DNA from 2 places in the Bacillus daqingensis genome. Region 2 is predicted to be linked to the other one. Evidence: predicted binding sites of a transcription regulator. Region 2 holds the regulator's gene; the other holds the start of a gene.
The links. The regulator NrdR, encoded in region 2, represses ribonucleotide reductase genes. The targets are predictions, from matches to a motif close to AACACNATATATNGTGTT.

Region 1: ACFO4L_RS16070 (vitamin B12-dependent ribonucleotide reductase) is a predicted target of NrdR. The motif match lies at 3,874-3,891, and genes of this name have one in related genera.

Annotation. Positions count from the first base shown of each region.
Region 1 is NZ_JBHSGK010000021.1:112,909-119,738, reverse strand. It holds gene gcvPA (aminomethyl-transferring glycine dehydrogenase subunit GcvPA) at 1-857, shown strand, start outside; gene gcvPB (aminomethyl-transferring glycine dehydrogenase subunit GcvPB) at 854-2,329, shown strand; gene ACFO4L_RS16080 (rhodanese-like domain-containing protein) at 2,390-2,764, opposite strand; gene ACFO4L_RS16075 (lipoate--protein ligase family protein) at 2,897-3,727, shown strand; gene ACFO4L_RS16070 (vitamin B12-dependent ribonucleotide reductase) at 4,004-6,559, shown strand; gene mntR (transcriptional regulator MntR) at 6,808-6,830, shown strand, end outside.
Region 2 is NZ_JBHSGK010000013.1:355,910-362,739, forward strand. It holds gene mqnC (cyclic dehypoxanthinyl futalosine synthase) at 301-1,407, opposite strand; gene dnaI (primosomal protein DnaI) at 1,803-2,741, opposite strand; gene ACFO4L_RS13035 (replication initiation and membrane attachment family protein) at 2,745-4,127, opposite strand; gene nrdR (transcriptional regulator NrdR) at 4,186-4,653, opposite strand; gene ACFO4L_RS13045 (DUF1499 domain-containing protein) at 4,669-5,076, opposite strand; gene speD (adenosylmethionine decarboxylase) at 5,494-5,895, opposite strand; gene ACFO4L_RS13055 (glyceraldehyde-3-phosphate dehydrogenase) at 6,179-6,830, opposite strand, start outside.

The DNA.
Region 1 (6,830 bases), on a different contig from region 2:
CCGTTCACCCGGAAGCTGTGGAAGTACTGCGAACGAATGCAAAGGGCCAAAACCTGGAAGTCGTCGTTGTCGAGGCAGAAGATGGGCAAACAAACCTGACTGCGCTGGAAAACAGCTATTCTGAGGATACAGCCTGTGTCATCGTGCAGTATCCGAACTTCTTCGGCCAAATTGAAGATTTGGAAGAGATCGAAAAAATTGCTCATAGCAAAAAAGCACATTTTATTGTTTCATCCAATCCGCTGAGCCTGGGCATGCTGCAGCCGCCCGGAGAATTTGGAGCAGATGTTGTAGTAGGGGACGCTCAGCCGTTCGGCATACCAACCCAGCTGGGAGGACCGCACTGCGGCTACTTTGCTGTGACGAAAAAGCTGATGCGTAAAGTACCGGGCAGACTTGTTGGTGAAACAGTGGATGAAGACGGAAGACGAGGGTTTGTTTTAACGCTTCAGGCTCGGGAGCAGCATATCCGTCGCGACAAAGCTACCAGCAATATTTGTTCCAATCAGGCACTGAATGCGCTCGCTGCATCTGTGGCCATGAGCGCGATCGGAAAATATGGTCTTCAGGAAATGGCTTCTCAGAACATGCAAAAGGCCCACTACGCGAAAAAGCGCCTTCAGCAGGCTGGTTTTGAACTGGTTCATGATGGCCCGTTCTTTAACGAGTTTGTGATTAACCTGCCTGCACCGTGCGAACGAGTAAATGAGGCACTGTTTAAGAAAGGCATCATCGGCGGACTGGATCTAGGCAGATTTTACGAAGGACGCGATCATCACATGCTGATTGCAGTTACAGAGCTTCGTACGAAGGAAGAAATTGAAGCACTCGCAGAAGGACTGGAGGGATTAAAATGAGAACGGAAGAACAGGCGCTCATTTTCGAGCTGAGCAGAGAAGGTCGAATAGGTCACAGCCTCCCGGAACTGGATATCGATCCGGTTGAAGAGCAGGAGCTGCTGCCATCTAAGTATCGCAGAAAAGAACCAGCTGAACTGCCGCAGGTCTCCGAGCTTCAACTCGTCAGACATTATACGGCTTTATCACGCCGTAACCATGGAGTAGATTCCGGCTTTTATCCGCTCGGGTCGTGTACGATGAAATACAACCCGAAAATCAATGAAGATGTAGCGCGATATCCGGGCTTTGCTCACTTGCATCCGTATCAGCCGGAGTCACAGATTCAGGGTGCGCTTGAATTAATGTACGAACTGCAGCGGTCTCTTGAAGCTGTAACAGGTATGGATCAAGTGACGCTTCAGCCTGCAGCGGGGGCGCACGGTGAGTGGACCGGGCTTATGCTGATTCGCGCTTATCATGAGGCGAACGGCGATTACGGCCGTACGAAGGTCATTGTTCCAGACTCGGCACACGGCACGAACCCTGCCTCTGCTGTCGTAGCTGGATTTGACGCTGTTACGGTTCGCTCCAATGAAGAAGGACTGGTAGATCTCGAGCACCTGCGTGAGCTGGCAGGCGAGGACACAGCGGCGCTGATGCTGACGAATCCAAATACGCTGGGGCTGTTTGAACGCGATATTGTTGAAATGGCTTCCATTATTCATGAAGCGGGCGGGAAATTATACTATGACGGAGCTAACTCCAATGCAATTTTAGGCATGACTCGTCCCGGTGATATGGGATTTGACGTCGTACACTTAAATCTGCACAAAACGTTTACAACTCCACACGGTGGAGGAGGACCTGGTTCTGGTCCGGTTGGGGTTAAGCAGGATCTTGTTCCGTATCTACCAGCTCCGATCGTTGCAAAAGAGGGCGACAGCTACAGGTTTGCCTGGGAGTTTCCGGATACGATTGGCCGAGTGAAGCCATACTACGGTAACTTTGGAATTAATGTACGTGCCTATACGTATATTCGAACGATGGGCCCGGAAGGATTGCGGCAGGTTTCCCGTCAGGCAGTGCTGAATGCAAATTATATGCTGCGCAGGCTGCAGCCGTACTTTGACACGCCATATGAGCAGCATTGCAAGCACGAGTTTGTATTGTCAGGGAAAAGACAAAAGAAACTTGGCGTCCGAACGCTGGATATCGCAAAGCGGTTGCTTGATTTCGGCTATCATCCGCCGACGATTTACTTCCCAATTAACGTCGAGGAATGCCTCATGATTGAACCGACTGAAACAGAATCGAAAGAAACACTGGACGAATTTTGCGATGCGATGATTCAAATTGCTAAAGAAGCAGAAACGAATCCTGAGATTGTTCAGGAGGCTCCTCATACGACGGTCGTAAGCCGTTTAGATGAAACACAGGCAGCCCGTAAGCCAATCTTGCGCTGGCAAGCGAAAGAAGAAGCAACCGTTTAATTTAAAAGAAGAAAAAGCCTTCCGGGGAGCCATCTCCGGAAGGCTTTTTGCAGGGAAATCTTATTTTTTTACTTTGCCTGTCCACTTTTTAAAGCCGCCTTTAAGCATGTTCAGATCTTCGGCATCTCTTTTTTTGCGGAGAATCTTGGCAGCCTGTACAGATCGGGATCCGTTTTGACAGTATAAATAAACAGGCTTATCCGGCCGAATCTCTGAGTTTCGCATCCTCATTTGAGAAAGCGGAATATTTCGTGCACCCAGAATATGTCCGGTTTTAAATTCCCGCTCTTCACGGACATCAATCAACTGTGCTTTTCGGTAATTTTTAGTGAACTCTTCCTGTGTCAAAACCGACAGGTACGACGGTTTTTTCATACGGAAAATGAGAAACACAATTAGCAAGACGGTTACTGCAATCAGTATCCACAGTTCCATTCTGACACCCCTTTACATGACGTTTACCATACTAAATAATAAACGTTATCAGGTCTTTGTGCAATGTTTCTCTTTCTGCTTTGTTCTTCAGTCTGTTTTTCTGTATGATAGAATGGTTGGGAGGTTGCTCGTATGGAACAATGGTATTACATAAATTCAGGTCCGGCCGGTCCCGCCTACAACATGGCGCTTGATGAAAAGCTGATGGATTGGCACCGGGAAGGGCGAATTCCTCCGGTTATCCGCTTTTATGAATGGAATCCGGCCTCGCTTTCACTCGGTTATTTTCAGCGAGTGGAACGGGATATTGATCTAGAGGCTGTTAAACGGCATAAAGCAGGACTTGTCAGGAGGCCGACAGGCGGCAGAGCTGTCCTGCACGAAGATGAGCTGACGTACAGCATCATCGTAAAGGAAGATCATCCCGGTATTCCCGCCGGCATCACCGAAGCATACAGAGTCCTTTCAGGAGGTCTCCTGCTCGGATTTAAAAACATGGGATTGGAAGCGGGATTTTCCATTCCGCGGACGGAAGAAGAAAAAGCAGATTTAAAATCACCGCGATCCGCCGTCTGTTTTGACGCACCATCCTGGTATGAGATGGTTGTAAACGGTCGAAAGATTGCCGGGAGTGCCCAAACGAGACAAAAAGGAATTATTTTGCAGCACGGATCAATTATTCGGCGGTTTGATGAGGAAAAATTATTTGATATGTTTTTATTTAAGAGTGAACGAATTCGCCGGAGAATGCAGGCAGGCTTCCGCAGTAAAGCGACGCCAATGGAGGAGCTCATGGAACGCATTCCATCTCCAGAAGATATGAGGGCTGCTTTTGTGCGCGGGTTTGAAGAGGATCTTGGCATTCAGCTTAAAGAGTGGGAGCTCAATCAAGAGCTGAAAGAGCAGGTCAGCCATCTGGCTATAAGTAAATACGCGTCGGATGAGTGGAATTACAAATACTAGTATATACCTATTTTTTCGAGCAGAGCCTTGCGCCCGCCGGCTCCTCGAAAAACGGCATATTAATTTCATAACTTTTGCGTTTACAAGCTGACGACCAGGGTATAGAATAGCAATATATCCTATATATAGTTGCTTATTTCACTGAAAACACTATATATAGCGTCATGCTTACGTAATTTCATAAGGAGCCTTGCCGGGCTTCCTTTCTTTTTGCCCGGACAATGATGCTCAGCATTATCAAAAGTACGAGAAGGAGCGAGGCCAGTGACTACGTATATGTCAGAAAAACGAATTGATCTCGATCAGCTGAATAAGGACATTGAGCAGTTTCCACAGGTATTTCCGGTAACTCCGGATATGCACCGTCAGCAAAGCGGAGTTTCCAGATTGGTGATGCTGGATCGTTATACGTTCAAGGATACAGAAAAAGTAACGTTAAAAGCAGGAGATTTTGTCGTACTGACCGTTAAGAACGATCCAAAGTTTCCAGCACGGGGATACGGTTTTGTGACGAGCATTAACTGGGAAGCGGGAACCGCTAAAATTGCGGTTGAAGAAGAATTCCTCGGTGTGCTTGATTCTCCTGAAGAGAAAAAGACCGGCATCGTTGAGCGCTCACTAGCGACGATCGATAAACCGCTTGAGCTTTATTATGAACAGATTGCTAAGCGTAATGCTCGCGGTCTTGCCTCCGTTGAGAAAACAGAAGAGAAGCGCAGTGAATGGTTTGAAAAGTTCTACCAGCAGCTCGTGAACATGAATTTTGTTCCTGCAGGACGGGTTCTTTACGGAGCAGGCTCCGAAACAGACGTTACGTATTTTAACTGCTATGTCATGCCTTTCGTAGCTGACTCACGAGAGGGAATTTCCGATCACCGCAAACAAGTCATGGAAATCATGAGCCGCGGCGGAGGTGTGGGAACGAATGGATCTACGCTTCGTCCAAGAAACGCGCTTGCAAGAGGAGTGAACGGGAAGTCTTCCGGTTCAGTATCCTGGCTCGATGATATCGCTAAGCTGACGCATCTCGTTGAGCAGGGAGGGTCCAGGCGAGGAGCACAGATGATAATGCTCGCAGACTGGCACCCGGATATTTTGGAGTTTATTATTTCAAAAATGCAGAATCCGCGGATTCTCCGCTATCTGCTCGAGCAGACAGAGGATGATCAAATTGCATCTCTTATAAAAGACAAACTGAAATTCACGCCGTTCACAGAGCTGGAAGAGGCAATGTACCAGAGCATCATTAATTATAAGCATATTGAAGGCCAGGGAGGCTTTGATCCAAAAGTAATCCGTGATGCGGAACAAAAGCTTCGGGATGGCGGAACGTATCAGGTCAACAATGCCGAATTTTTAACTGGTGCGAACATTTCCGTCTGTATAACGAAAGAGTTTATGGAAGCTGTTGAGCAGGATGCAGATTACCAGCTTCGTTTCCCGGACGTAGAGAACTATTCAGCAGAGGAAATGCAGGCGTATAACCGCGAATGGCAGGAGTACGGAGATGTTCGTGAATGGGAAAAGCTTGGGTTTGGTGTCCGCACTTACCGCACCATTAAAGCGAAAGAGCTTTGGAACCTCATTAATATCTGTGCGACGTATTCTGCAGAACCTGGTATTTTCTTTATAGACAATGCTAACGAAATGACAAATGCAAGTGCCTACGGGCAAAAAGTAGTTGCTACCAACCCTTGCGGAGAGCAGCCGCTCGCTCCTTACTCCGTTTGCAATTTGGCTGCGGTAAACCTTGCTGAAATGGCAGATACAGAGGCGAAGAAAGTAGATTACGAAAAACTGGCTGAGACAGTAGCTACCGGCGTCCGCATGCAGGACAACGTCATTGACGCAACTCCTTATTTCCTGGAACAAAACACGAAGCAGGCGCTCGGCGAGCGACGCGTCGGTCTTGGGGTTATGGGGCTGCACGATCTGTTAATTAAGACGGAGACCCGCTATGGCTCTGACGAAGGAAATGTCCTTGTTGATAAGATTTTTGAAACGATTGCTGTTACGGCTTATCGTACCTCAATCGAACTTGCTGAGGAAAAGGGAAGCTTTCCTTATCTTGAGAGTAACAGCGCAGATGAAACACAGTACCTTCGATCGAAGTTCACGGAAACCGGTTATATGAAGAAAATGCCGCTAGACGTGCTGGAGGGGATTCAGAAGCACGGCATTCGCAACTCTCATCTCTTAACAGTAGCGCCTACTGGCTCTACTGGAACGATGGTCGGAGTATCTACTGGATTGGAGCCGTATTTTTCCTTCTCTTATTTCCGAAGCGGAAGACTTGGAAAGTTTATCGAAGTGAAGGCAGAAATTTTGCAAAAATATCTTGAAGAACATCCGGAACAAGATCCGAATGAGCTGCCCGACTGGTTTGTTTCGTCAATGGAGCTTTCACCTGAAGAACATGCAGACGTTCAATGTGTGATTCAAAAATGGGTGGACAGCTCATTGAGTAAAACGGTTAATGCACCAAAAGGCTATACCGTAGATCAAGTTAAATCTGTTTATGAGCGTCTCTATAAAGGCGGAGCTAAAGGCGGTACAGTTTACGTTGACGGCAGCCGTGATTCACAAGTGCTTACGCTGAAAGCAGAAGAGAACGACAACTATGCAGTGGACCTCACTGGAGGAGAGCAGCAGAATGAAACAAAGCAGCCGGTTGTGCTTGTTGAAACTATTACCGATGTCCGCTCCACTTCTGTAAATTACGGAAGTGAGGTTGGAGATACGTGCCCGGTTTGCCGACAGGGAACGGTAGAAGACATCGGAGGCTGCAATACGTGCACGAACTGCAGCGCTCAGTTAAAGTGCGGGTTGTAAATTTCACATTGCGGTAACAAAAGGACTGCAGGACTCGATGAACGAGTCCTGCAGTCCTTTTCGGGCTTGAACAGAATATAATATTATGAGGTGGGCGAAACACACGCAGCCGCAATAAGAATCGATCCTGTAAAGGCGCCAGTGTTAAGCTGTGAATGGACCGAGCAGCAAGAAAGCATAGAAATAGACCGGCGCATATGCTAAAATGTGACATGCACAATGAATGCAAGCTGTCTGGAGGATCATACATGCCTACACCCAGTATGGAAGA
Region 2 (6,830 bases):
AGCACACGCCTTCTGATTTAAAAATCAGAAGGGACGTGTGCCGACGTGGTTCCACCCTTATTCCGGGCCAAAGCCCGCTTCGTTCAGCCGTTAACGGCGGCTGCCGCCCGTCTCTATCCGGTAACCCGGGTCAAAACGGGTGCTCAAAGGTGGTAATCAATACCCCGTACCGCAGGAAGCTCTCAGCAGGCTGCTTCCCTCTCTGTTCCGGCCTTCAAGTACGATCTCGTCCTTCTCAACGCTGTGCGTATGAATCTGAAACTTAGTATAGCGGGGCTCCTCATAAAAATCAAGAGCCGGTCAGTTTTGCATAATAAAGTCTTTTTCAACCGTTTCGCCTTCTGCAAAAGTACGGAGATGCTTATACTTCGTATTGCGCTGAACCGGTGTCTTACCTGCCTCGCGGATCAATCGCAGAATCAGGTTCGTATCAACCTTATAAGTGGCGCCTGCAGCGGAAACGACATTTTCTTCAATCATCGTACTGCCGAAGTCGTTACAGCCGTAAGAAAGAGACGTTTTGCCGACTTCCGGCCCCATCGTCACCCAGGACGACTGGAAATTCGGAATGTTATCGAGGAAAATACGGGAAATCGCCAAGTTTTTCAGGTAGTCGCGCGGCGTTACTTTTTCCCCTTTCATATTCGTGTTTTCTGGCTGGAATGTCCAGGAAATAAAGGCGAGGAAGCAGTCTGCATCATCCTGTGCATCGCGGACACGCTGCAGGTGCAGTGCTCTCTCTTCCATGGATTCGCCAAAGCCGATGACCATCGTAGCCGTACCATGCATCCCGGCGCGTTTCACAGCCTTCATGCAGTCGATCCACTGCTCCCAGGTGCCTTTCAACCGGCTGATCTTACGTCTCGTCCGGTTATCCAGAATTTCCGCGCCGCCGCCCGGCACAGAGTCCAGTCCCGCTTCCTTCAGCTGCTTGAGAACCTCATCGACGGACAGACCGGAAACATCGGCCATTTTGTAAATCTCTGCAGGTGAAAACGAGTGCATCGTGATGTCGAACCGCTTCTTGATTTCGCGAAGCAGATCCGTATAATAGCTGAACGGCAGGTTCGGGTTCGTACCGCCCTGCATTAGAATCTCCGTCCCGCCGACATCGATGGTCTCCTGGATCTTTTGAAAAATCACTTCGTTATCCAGCGTATAGCCGTCCTTCGCGTTCGGAGGCCGGTAAAACGCACAAAAACGGCAGTATGTGTCGCAGAAGTTCGTATAGTTGACGTTGCGTCCAATCACAAAAGTGGTCTCCGGCTCCGGATGCCACTGCTTCATCTTCTCGTTTGCGAGCTCACCCATCTTCTCTACTTCATCTGATTCGTAAAGACGGATGGCATCTTCTACAGTAATTCGCTCCCCGTTCCGAGAGCGTTCCAGAATATCATCGATACTCATCTAGGAATCCCCCATTCATAACTTACAAGCTCTTGTCCTATCGTACCACATTCTGTGCGGCGGTCAAAAAGAAACCGTTGTAATCAACCAGTGAACAGTCTGTGTCCACACGCAGCTTCTGCAGACGTTCCAGCTGTACATTCCCCTCCAAATCTATCTTTCTGCACGTACTTCTGATCATCTCCTCCCTGTTAAATAAAGAAGCTGCCTTGATCAGGCAGCTTCTCCCAGAGTATTGATAACGTTATTACAGGTGAATGACCTTGCATCTGCCTGCATCTGCGGACCCTCGCTTTCCGGAGGGAACTCCTGGAAATAGCTGAAGGGAAGCTTTTAGCGAAAAGCGGAGCAGGCTTGCATAGAAAACGGCATGCTTCTTCTTCTGTCTCCATTCATCAGTCTGTCCGCCGGTTGCGGCCGCTCATGGGGATTTCATCAGTCAGGTGACGAATCCGTTCCATGATCCGCTTCGCTTTCAGTTCGTCTACCTTTTCCGCTCCGCGCGTCTGTGTGGAGGCGAAGTGCAGCTCCAGGTCGTCCAGGCTGAAATTAGAGGTGAAGACGGTAGGCAGCTTTTCCATCATGCGGAACTGCAGCAGGGAGCCGAATACTTCGTCCCGCACCCAAGGCGTCATCGTCTCTGCGCCGATGTCATCGAGAATCAGCACGCTGGCCCGTTTCACGTTATCGAGTTTATCCTGATAGGATCCGTCAGCAATTCCGCTTTTCAGCTCCCGTAAAAAGTCAGGTGTGTAAACGAGCATTGTTTCTACTTCCTGGTCAGCAAACTCGTTGGCGATCGCACTGACCAAAAACGTTTTTCCGACCCCGAATGGACCGTGGATGTAAAGACCTTTAGCCGTTTCCCCAGGTACTGTGTTGGTACAAAACGCCAGCGCTTTGACGTAGGCGTCTGTTCTGGTTTCCGTATCTGACTCAAAGTCATCGAACGTCACAGTCAGCATATCCTTCGGCAGGTAAAGACTCTTCATAAATGATTCGTGTCTTTTCCGTTCGTCGTCCCGCCTCTTTAGCGGGCACGTCTGATAGGAAAGATGAATGCGCCCGCGCACTGCATCGAGCTGCGGCTGATAGCCCTGCATCACATTCGGACAGGCGGCAAGTCCAGGACAGTGATCGCAGTTGTGCCACTGTTCTTTATACTGATACAGGTCGTTCAGACCGCTTTCAACAGCTTCGCGGCCAATCTCCGGATGCTCGTTTAAGAATGCCGCCACTCTGCTGTCTGCTGTCACTTCCCGCGTCAGCTTGTTCAGCCGCTCCTGAATCCGTCCGTCACCAAACCGGCGCAGCGACTGGTTAATCGGGTCCATCGCTTATCCTCCTCTCTTTTCTTTTTTCTCGCGCAGCAGCGCTTTGTATTTTTCCGCTTCCTGCCTGGCCCGCTGCAGAGACTGCTCATCCTGCTTTTTTTCTTCCTGGGGCTCCTGCATCCACTTCGGGAGTGGCTGCTTTACCTGTTTTCCCTGCGGCTGCTTCTGCTTTTGTTCATAATTCTTTCTGCCTTCATGCTCCTGCTTGGCCAGTGCCATCGCATCCGAGACAGTCTTTACTTTTTTACGCTTCCACTGGGTCGCGATTTTAAAAGCGAGCCCTTTCGCCAGATTGCCGTTGTTGACGATATACAAATAGTCGATTAAAACATTCACAACGCCTGCCGGAAGTCCGTAATCGGCCATCAACTCTTCGATAATATCTACGTCGCCCGGGAACACTTTTGCCCCGTCGCTCAAGGCATGCAGGTATTCAAGAGGCGATGTCGTTTCAAAGTACTGAATCTGCCGCTCTTCGTCAGTAGCAGGCTCCTTTTGCACGGTGCGCAGCTGCGGCGGCTGGCTGCGCATGCCAAGCATCGGCGGTTTGCCGTTTTCCTGCAGACGGTATCGCCTTTTAGCGGCCTCACGCAGCTCCTTTACGTCGAGATGATCGGTGTGAAGCATCGCATCCTGAATTAAATAAGCAATTTCTTCCGCGCTGTACCGGTATAAAAACGCAATTTGACGAATACACGTTTCATTGATTTCGGTGTACAGCTCCTCCCGTTTAACAAACGGAGGCAGATGAGCTGCAATTTCTTCGAGCGTCAGCTCCTCACTGCCAAAACTGAAGGAGGCTTCGTCGCCGCTCCCCTGCAGGATCGAGGCAGACGAGACAGCGTCGGCCATTTCCCCGGACGTACTTCGCATTTCAGACGGATGGATCGAAGTGAATACTTCATCGAATCCTTGCGTCACTTTTTCAAAGCCGCTTTTATCTGCTTTATGTACGGAAAAGGATTCCCGGAGTCTGCGGTATCGTTCACGGCTGCCTATTCGATTGTACAAATACACGCTCAGTAAATCGTCCGCAAAAAAGTCGGCAGGCGAAAGCGGCTGCTTGAGCTCATATAAATACACGCTGTCTCCGTCTTCCTGCTTTTTAAATGTGTCGAGCAGCCCCATTGCTTCGAGCTTTCTCCGTTCATCTGCCAGCATCGGCAGCGGCTGTCCGGTATGCGTCATCCACTGTTTATGCGTGCCCCGGATGGAGAGGTCCGCACTCATGCTGATCTCTGATGCGAGCATCATATACAGGCTGTAAGCGACTGGTCCGATAAGCGGCTGATATAAAAGTGTCAGCGAGCGGACACGTTCGTCCGGCACCGCTGCGGACATGACGGCGGTAAATGGTGTTGCGGGCTGTATGTCCTGCCAGCGCATGTCGTCATCCCTCCATAGAAAAGAGCCGCCCCGAAACAGACTGGGACAGCCCCGGTAGTTACGATCGTTTGTTTTCCCGGTTGATCAGATCCTTCAATTCGTCAACAAATACATTAATATCTTTAAACTGTCTGTAGACAGATGCAAATCGCACGTAAGCTACATCGTCGATATCAGCTAAATGCTGCATGACGTATTCACCAATATCGTTGCTGCTTATTTCCGGTGCGCTTCGGTTCCGCATCTCTTTTTCCACTTCCGTCGTCAGCTGCTCCAAACGCTCGAGCGGAATCGGCCGCTTTTCACATGCCCGCACCAGACCGCGAAGCAGCTTTTCACGGCTGAACTCTTCCCGGTTGCCGTCTTTCTTTACCACAATCAGAGGCGTTTTCTCAACGCGCTCGAAAGTTGTATAGCGGTAGCCGCACGCTTCACACTCCCGGCGGCGCCGGATCGCTCTTCCTTCGTCGCTCGGTCTAGAATCTAATACCTTTGTTCCGTTATGAGAACAGTGCGGACATATCATTGCGGACACCTCACTTTATCTGCTCAGTTCATCTCCGAGTGCCGTACCGACGAACGTCAGCCTGCTGTTCAGCTCTTTGTAGAGGCTTCGCACCATCTTGGCGCTGCTTCCGAAGTCTGTAAACAGGACGGTATCCGTATTCACAGCAAAATCAACCGCAGTACGGTACGGACGTACCATGATGACCGTTATGACGATAAATTGCTTTTTTCCAGACGTCGTATTGACGATAATTTCCCCATGCTCTTCTGATACGGAACTGACCGTGTACCCCTGCTTCTGGGAAAACATTGTCTGAAGCTCCGCCATCACTTTATCTTTCATGGCTTTATAGTAATGGGTTTGCAGCGTTTCGTCCGGATGTTTTTCGTTTGTTTCTGTTCTGGTACTGAATGCTTTTTGCAACGTTTGTTTGATTCCCATTTATATGCACCTCGCCTTCTCTAAGAATAGCAAGAAACGGCCGCTGATTCAATCGAATATGACAGACCGGTCAAAACGCATTGCTTGGAATGAAAGACTGAGCATCGGATGGAATCAGCAGGAAAATGGTGGAACGAGTCGATCCTCAGCATTCCTTCATCTGGAAATTTCAGGCGCTGTAAAGTGAGATGCGTATATACCCCTGCCGACATCAGAGGACCTCGGCTCAGAACGAAGTGAAGATCCATCGCTTCCAACGAAAGAAAGAAGCAGCTAGCTGAGCCTGTTCTCTCCAGAAAGCGAGTATCCGCAAATACAGGCAGATGCAAAATGATTTACCTGAAAGGACGTGATCACCACCCTGAAAAAACCGCTCCGGCTGATCTGCCGGAGCGGTTTTAAAACGATAATGCTATTTTACGAAGAAGTGCTGCTGTATGAGCCTTCCCCTGATTTCTGCATGACTTCAATCGGTCCAATACCTCGTGGTACCTCAACTACTTCTGATCGTCCAGCACCAAGTGCGTTCGCAATAAAATCGGCTGCCACGTTCGGGTCGATCCGGTCTCCGCACGTATATACGTCAATACTTGCATATCCATGTTCCGGAAAACTGTGAATCGTCAAATGCGACTCGCTGATAATCACCACACCGCTGACACCCTGCGGTGCGAACTTATGAAAAGCGACCTCTCTAACTTCTGCGCCTGCTTCAAGTGCGGCGTCAACGAAGGTTCGTTCAATAAATGCCATATCATTAAGCTTGTCGATGTTGCACTTCCATAGTTCTGCAATTACATGTCTTCCCATTGTATCCATTGCAAAATCCCCCTTCTTCAGTTTCAAAGCTGTTTGTCGATCACTTAATCCGGGATTACTGGGGGGAAAGTTAGTCCGGTGAGGTCCTAACCCTTTAATAATCAGGCTAAGCGAAGTTTACGAGAGTTAGTATACGTTTTTTACAACAATAATGCAATCATTTTTTACCGTATCTTCCAGCTGTATAAAGCTGATTATGCCGGGCAATTCACTCTGTTTTTAGCCATTCATAGCGAAAGCCGTCCTCCGGAATGTTCCGGAAGACGGCCGTCATGTTGACCGATCAGGATGCGTATGTGCTGCGGTCGGCATTTAAGTAGCTGCCGACGTGGTAAACAAGGTCGAGCAGACGGCAGGAGTAGCCCCACTCGTTATCGTACCAGGCAAGTACCTTTACCTGACGATCGTTCACGACCATAGTGGACTGTCCGTCGATGATAGCAGAGCGTGCGTCGCCGTTAAAATCAACGGAAACGAGCGGATCATCCGTGTAGCCGATAATGCCGGCCATGCCGTTCATCCCGGATTCACGAAGAATGTGGTTTACTTCTTCCACCGACGTATCGCGGCCGACATCGACGACGAGGTCAACGAGCGATACGTTTGGAGTCGGAACCCGCAGAGCAAGTCCGTGAAGCTTTCCTTCCATTTCCGGAAGCACAGACGAAATTGCCTTTGCTGCTCCGGTTGTAGTCGGTATGATCGACTGGCCGCATGCACGTGCACGGCGCAGATCTTTGTGCGGATTATCAATATTTCGCTGGTCTCCTGTGTAGGAATGAACCGTTGTCATCATTCCGGACACAATGTCGAGCTCATCATGCAGCACTTTGACGACAGGTGCCAGGCAGTTCGTTGTGCAGGAAGCATTAGAAAGGACATGATGGTTTGTGTGATCGTAGTCTTCTTCATTAACGCCGTATACGATGGTCACA